DNA from 2 places in the Rhizobium sp. NZLR11 genome. Region 1 is predicted to be linked to the other one. Evidence: riboswitches for the same ligand, from Rfam matches in the RefSeq annotation. Region 1 holds a riboswitch; the other holds the start of a gene.
The links. A riboswitch is a leader RNA that binds a small molecule or an ion and turns the genes downstream of it on or off. The one in region 1 is predicted to bind S-adenosylmethionine.
Positions count from the first base shown of each region.

Region 2: another riboswitch for S-adenosylmethionine. It lies ahead of metA (homoserine O-succinyltransferase); the one in region 1 lies ahead of HJB83_RS29055 (O-succinylhomoserine sulfhydrylase).

Region 1 covers NZ_JABDWD010000024.1:23,050-26,709, reverse strand. Annotated here, with positions in the region: gene HJB83_RS29060 (2'-deoxycytidine 5'-triphosphate deaminase) at 55-1,149, opposite strand; SAM riboswitch at 1,223-1,301, shown strand; gene HJB83_RS29055 (O-succinylhomoserine sulfhydrylase) at 1,345-2,529, shown strand; gene apaG (Co2+/Mg2+ efflux protein ApaG) at 2,795-3,187, shown strand; gene HJB83_RS29045 (Hsp33 family molecular chaperone) at 3,334-3,660, opposite strand, start outside.
Region 2 covers NZ_JABDWD010000006.1:204,280-207,939, forward strand. Annotated here, with positions in the region: gene HJB83_RS13000 (ABC transporter ATP-binding protein/permease) at 1-1,847, opposite strand, end outside; SAM riboswitch at 2,002-2,079, shown strand; gene metA (homoserine O-succinyltransferase) at 2,130-3,053, shown strand; gene HJB83_RS13010 (aldose epimerase family protein) at 3,216-3,660, shown strand, end outside.

The DNA.
Region 1 (3,660 bases):
GCTGAGATTTCCAACAGATGGGGGCCGCTGTCAAGTCGCGGCAGCCGGGAAGTCTCAGATGCGGAAGTGCTTCGAGAGTTTGAGGCCTTGGGCCTGGTAGTTGGAGCCGAGGCCGGAGCCGTAGAGGCTGGTCGGCTTTTCCTGCATGTGTTCGTAGACCAGGCGGCCAACGATCTGGCCGTCTTCGAGGATGAAGGGCACTTCGTGGCTGCGCACTTCGAGCACGGCGCGGCTGCCGCGGCCGCCGGCCGGCGCATGGCCGAAGCCCGGATCGAAGAAGCCGGCATAATGGACGCGGAATTCGCCGACCAAGGGGTCGAACGGGGTCATTTCGGCGGCATAATCCGGCGGCACATGCACGGCCTCGCGCGAGACGAGGATATAGAACTCGTCGGGATCGAGGATCAGTTCGTTGCGGCCGCGGCTATAGAGCGGTTCCCAGAAATCGTAGATGTCGTGCTGGGCTTTCTTGTCGACATCGACGACGGCGGTGTGGTGTTTGCCGCGATAGCCGATCAGGCCGTCTTCGTCTCCGGCGAGGTCGATCGACAGAGCGATGCCGCTGCCGGACACATTCGGCTGCTTGCTGGCGACCAGCGTCTCGCTTTCATGCAGCTTCAACAGCTCCGGCTCGCTGAGCAAAGCATGGCCGACGCGGAAGCGGATCTGCGACAGGCGCGAGCCGCGGCGTACGACGATCGGGAAGGTGCGCGGGCTGATTTCCAGATAGAGCGGTCCGGAATAACCGGCCGGGATCTTGTCGAACTCCTGGGCATAGTCGGTGATGACGCGGGTGAAGATATCGAGCCGGCCGGTCGAGCTCTTCGGATTGGCCGAGGCCGACATGTCGGCCGGCAGCGCTAAGCTCTCCATCAGCGGCACGATGTAGACGCAGCCGGTTTCGAGCACCGCGCCTTCGGAAAGGTCGACCACATGCAGGCTCAGCCGGTCGAGCTTGTCGGCCACCAGATGCGAGGGGCCGGGCATGAAGCTGGCGCGCACGCGAATAGCCTTGGCGCCCAGGCGCAAATCGAGGCTTGCCGGCTGGATCTGGTCGCGGTCCAGCTCCCGTTCGGAGATCAGACGACCCGTTTCAAACAGCGCTGATATCGCGCCGTCCGCCAGAATTCCCGTTTCACGAGCCATCATGCCTCATCCATCATTTGCCGCCGACAAAACCAAACTCGGGGAATTGACGCAAGCAGCTAACAGCAGTATTGCAGAATTATCCCGTGGTGATTTGGCCGGTCGGCTTGCAGCCACGTTAAACAAGTGGCTAAAAAGACCGGGTTGAAAACCGGTCTGCTTTTGCGACCGGTTTTTTTGTTATGTGAAGGTGATGGCATGAGCAAGACCTGGCGCCCGGCAACCCAACTCGTCCACGGCGGAACCTTGCGTTCGCAATATGGCGAGACGTCCGAAGCAATCTATCTCACGCAGGGTTTCGTCTATGACACGTCGGAGGCGGCCGAAGCCCGCTTCAAGGGCGAGACGGAAGGCTACATCTACGCCCGCTACGGCAGCCCGACCAACGACATGTTCGAAAAGCGGATGTGCATGCTCGAAGGCGCGGAAGACGCCCGCGCCACCGCCTCCGGCATGGCGGCCGTCACCGCGGCGGTGCTCTGCCAGGTCAAATCAGGCGACCATATCGTCGCGGCGCGCGCGCTGTTCGGTTCCTGCCGCTGGGTTGTCGAGACATTGGCGCCGAAATACGGCATCGAGTGCACGCTGGTCGACGGCCGGGATCTTGCAAATTGGGAAAAGGCAATCCGGCCGAACACCAAGGTGTTCTTCCTGGAAAGCCCGACCAACCCGACGCTCGAAGTGGTCGATATCTCAGGTGTTGCCAAGCTCGCCAACCAGATCGGCGCCAAGGTTATCGTCGACAACGTCTTCGCCACGCCGCTTTTCCAGAAGCCGTTGGAGCTCGGCGCCCATATCGTCGTCTATTCCGCCACCAAACATATTGACGGCCAGGGCCGCTGCCTCGGCGGCGTGGTGCTGGCCGACAAGGACTGGATCGACGAGAATCTGCACGACTACTTCCGCCACACCGGCCCGGCCATGTCGCCGTTCAACGCCTGGACGCTGCTGAAGGGCATCGAGACGCTGCCGCTGCGCGTGAAGCAGCAGACTGAGAATGCGGCGAAGATCGCCGATTTTCTGGCCGAGCAAAGCAAGGTCGCCAAGGTGATCTATCCCGGCCGCAAGGACCATCCGCAGGCCGATATCATCGCCAAGCAGATGACCGGCGGCTCGACCCTCGTCGCCTTCGAGCTGAAGGGCGGCAAGGAAGCCGCCTTCGCGCTGCAGAACGCGCTCGATATCATCAAGATTTCCAACAATCTCGGCGACAGCAAGAGCCTGATCACCCATCCGGCAACCACCACCCACAAGAACCTGTCGGAGGAGGCGCGCGCCGAACTCGGCATTTCCCCGGGTACGGTCCGCCTTTCGGCCGGCATCGAGGATACCGACGACCTGATCGAGGATTTCGCCAAGGCGCTTGCCAAGGTCTCGGCCTGATCCAGGGATATTGGCGGCCGGACCTCGCTTGGGGTTCGGCTCGCCAGACCTCACCGGCGTTCGGCTCGCCGGACCTCAGCAGGTTGAGGCCGGGGGAACAAGCTCGGTCGCGCCGGCGTTCGGAAGTGGAATTGACACCGACAATTAGGCTTAACGATCGAAACACTTCGATCACGACCGTTTTAGTGACGATCAACGTTCCGTTTCTTGACGGGCAGGGCCTCTTATAAGATACGGGTAACATATCTTGACTAAGGTGCAAGGCATGTATCGCGCCCTCACAAAAGATATCGAAGTCGTCGTCGAACCATTCTATCTGGAGGAGCAATCCGATCCGGACGACGATCGCTATGTCTGGGGCTATCGGATTGTCATCAGCAACAATTCCGGCATCGCCGTTCGCCTGGTCAATCGCTATTGGAATATCACCGACCAGAATGGACAGGTGGACGAGGTCACCGGTCCGGGCGTCGTCGGCGAACAGCCGCGGCTCAGCCCCGGCGACACCTACGAATATTCCTCCGGCTGCCCACTCGACACCCCCTCCGGGCTGATGTTCGGCCATTACCAGATGGAAACGGACGAAGGCGACACCTTCGATGTCGACATTCCCGCCTTCTCGCTGGATTCACCGGGGTTGTTGCGCGTGCTCAACTGACAGGCCGGCCCGAAATCATTTTGCCCGCTTGATAGATTGCCGACACCGGCCCCTCATCCGCCTGCCGGCATCGACCGGGGTCGAGACCGGTGGCTCGACCCCGGCAAGGGTTAGGGTGAGGGGCAGATATCAGGGGCCAACCGAGCCTATTCGGCCGGCTGAAGTTCGACCGGCTCGAAGCGATAGGTGGTCGAGCAGAATTCGCAGGTGACAGCGATCTCGCCATCTTCCTGGCTGGCCTCGATCTCCTCGGCAGAGAAGCCCTTCAGCACGCCCTTGATCTTGTCACGCGAACAGCTGCAGCGATCGAAGACGGCGCGCGGTTCGTAGACGCGCACGCCGCGCTCGTGGAACAGGCGGAACAGCAGCCGCTCGGTGCCAACCAGCGGATCGGTGAGTTCATCCGCATCGATGGTCTCGACCAGCGAACGCGCTTCGGCCCAGGAATCGTCCTCGCTATGCGGGCGGCTGCC
Region 2 (3,660 bases), on a different contig from region 1:
GGCATGGCGGCAGCGCCGGTACTGGCGCTGGTGCCGGTCTGAGCGAATTGCTGTTGCTGCTGCGGTTCCTCAGATCTTGCCGGCAGCGCCTGCAGATGCAGCACGCGCGGCTTGAGCGCCTCGAGATAGGCCTCGGAGCGGCCGATGTAAATCATGCCGCTTTCCGGCATGGAGGTCAGCAGTTTGGCCATCATCTCCTGCCATTCCGGCTCCATGCCTTCCAGCACTTCGTCGAAGATGATCCAGCGCGGGCGCACAAGAAGCAGACGGGCAAAGCCGATCGCCTTCTGTTCATCGCTGTCGAGCAGCTTGTCCCAACGGGCGCGGGTATCGAGCCTTGCGATCAGCGAATGCAGGCCGGCTCTGTCGAGGGCCGTCTCGACAGCGGCTCGCTCGTAGGCATCAGGACTTGCGGGAAAGGCCAGCGCCTCGCGCAGCGTGCCGCCGGGAACATAAGCGATCTGCGGGACGAACAGCATGTCGTCGATCGGCGGCAGGCCCATCGTGCCGCTGCCGCACGGCCAGAGGCCGGCCATCGCCTGGAAGAGTAGCTTGCGGTTGACGCTGTGATCGCCGTTGATCATGATTTTTTCGCCGGCCTTGATCACGACATCGGTTTCACGCAGGCGGAAACCGCCGCATTCGTCGATCTCTTCACCGATCTTGGCAACGATCACCACATCCTTCAACGTCAGCGTGTCGGGCGCGGTGTTTTCATAGGCGATGCCGTCCTTCTGGGCGAATTCCTCCTCCATGTCGAGCAGCGCCTGGCGGAAATCGGTGACGCGCATCAGTGTCGCGCGCCATTCGGCGATCGGGCCAAAATTGGCGACATACCAGCGCAGCGCCGTGTTGACCTGATTGAAGGCGCCGACCGACATCATCAGCTGGCCGAGGGTGAGGCCGCCGGAGAAATAGGCGGGGGCGGCGACGATGATCGGGATGACGATCACCAGCCAGCCGTAGCCGGCCGAAACCCAGGTGAGGTTGGTATTGGCCATGGCGAGCCGCTTGACGACCCTCAGTACCGAGCTGATATCGGTGTTGATGCGCCGGCGCTCATTCTCCTCGCCGCGGGCAACGGTGATTGCCGGCATGTTCTCGTTGGCGTGCATCAGCGTGAAGCGAAGCTCGGCCTCCTTCGAGAAGCGGTCGGCATTCAGCTTGACCAGTTTGCGGCCGACGACCTGGCTCAGCACCGAGGCGGAGGCGGCGTAGAAAATCGCCGCCCAGACCATGTAGCCGGGAATGGAGAAGCTGTGGCCGCTGATGTGGAAGATGAAGCCGCTGGAAAGCTCCCAGAGCACGCCGATGAAGCTCACCAGAAGAATGGTCGACTGCAGCAGGCCGAGAACGAGCCCTGTCGTGCTTTCGGCGAGGTTGCGGGAATCCTCATGCAGGCGCTGGTCCGGATTGACGCCGATCAGACCGCTCGAAGCAAGCCGCAGTGCCCGCTTGCGCTTCAGCCACTGATCGACGAGGTCGCGCGACAGGCCCTCGCGCATATAGAGCGCGGTCATCTGATTCAGCCATGCCTGCAGCACGTTGAGCAGCAGCAGCGTGCCGGCGATCATCGCGAAGATTTCGAGCTGGTGGAAGAATTCACCGAGATCGCGGCGCTCCAGCGAGTCGTAGAAGGGAGCATTCCACTGATTGAGGATGACCTGGCCGTAGGACGTCAACAGGATGACGAGGATCAGCACGGTCGCCAGAAACAGCACCTTGCCACGCACTTGCGAATTCCAGAATGCGGAGAACATAACCCCGAGGCGATTCGTCAGGCTGAGATCATACCCCACCCTATCGTGCCTTCGGATGCCCGGCCTCCCCTCGATCTTATCTGCCATTACGCTTTTCCAACATCGCCCATGCTTACCATTATTAACATGGTGGCGTTACCGGTCTATCAACAGATTCTATCAGTCATTAAACTGTGATGATGCTTGCATGCATCGCTCCTGCGTGCATTCGGCAGTTGATTCGCGGTCCGACTGGGGCTAATTAAAGCTCCGTGGTGATTTGGCCGGCCGGCTTGCAGCCACGTTAAAAAAGTCGCTAAAGGGCCGCGTGCGGACCGGTAGCGATTTTTTTCGCCGCCGGTTTTTTGTTTTTTTGATCGAGTGACCGCAATGCCCATCAAGATCCCCGATACGCTGCCCGCCTTCGAAACCCTGGTTCAAGAGGGTGTGCGGGTGATGACCGAGACGTTGGCGATCCGTCAGGATATCCGACCGCTGCAGATCGGGCTGCTCAACCTTATGCCGAACAAGATCAAGACCGAACTACAGATAGCCCGACTCGTCGGCGCCTCGCCACTGCAGGTCGAGCTGTCGCTGATCCGCATCGGCGGCCACAAGGCGAAGAACACGTCCGAAGATCATCTGCTCGCCTTCTACCAGACCTGGGAGGAAGTGAAGCACCGCAAGTTCGACGGTTTCATCATCACCGGGGCGCCGATCGAGCTTTTGCCCTATGAAGACGTCACCTATTGGCCGGAAATGCAGCAGATTCTCGACTGGACGGAAACGAACGTGCATTCGACGATGAACGTCTGCTGGGGCGCGATGGCGGCGATCTATCATTTCCACGGTGTTCCGAAATACGAGTTGAAAGAAAAGGCCTTCGGCATCTACCGCCACCGGAACCTGAAGCCATCCTCCATCTATCTCAACGGCTTTTCCGACAATTTCGAGGTGCCAGTGTCGCGTTGGACCGAGGTGCGCCGCGCCGATATCGAGCCATCCGAAAGCCTGGAGATCCTGATGGAATCAGGCGAGATGGGTGTCTGCCTCGTGCACGAAAGGAGGGGGCGGCGGCTCTACATGTTCAATCATGTCGAATATGATTCCACATCGCTTTCCGACGAGTATTTCCGCGACGTCAACGCCGGCGTGCCGATCAAGATGCCGCACAACTACTTCCCGCATAATGATCCGGCGCTGACGCCGCAGAACCGCTGGCGCAGCCATGCGCATCTCCTGTTCGGCAACTGGATCAACGAGATCTACCAGACGACCCCCTTTGATGTGGAGGAGATCGGCACGGACCTCTGAAGCGTCGGACTGCGCCTCGGCCGATGCCGGGGCGTTTCTTCTGATCCGACCGGTTGCGGTTTGGAGCAAATGCGGGCAGGTTCCGCTCCTGAAACCGAAAGCGTTGTGGGTCTTTGTGACGCACAACGCTGAAAAACTTTGAATGAGAATGGACGGTCGATCATGTCGGATAAGTTGGAGCGGGAAGTTTTCGGGCAGACGAAGGCAGGCGAGACCGTCTATCGCGTCGAGATCAAGGGCGGCGGGCTGACGGCCAAGATCATCACCTGGGGCGCGGTCATCCAGGATCTGCGTCTTAAGGGACATGAGGCCCCACTGCAGCTCGGTTTCGACGATTTTGACAGCTACCCGCTCCATTCGGCCTATTTTGGCGCGACGCCGGGCCGCTGCGCCAACCGTGTCGGTGGCGGCGCCTTCACGCTCGACGGCAAGGACTGCCAGCTCGAGCTGAACGAAAATGGCGTCACCCATCTGCATGGCGGCAGCGACAATATCGCCAAACGCAACTGGACGGTCGTCGAGCATGAGGTCGACCGGGTGGTGCTGAAGATTGTCGATCCCGATGGCCGCGCCGGCTATCCCGGCAATTGCACCATCCAGGCAACCT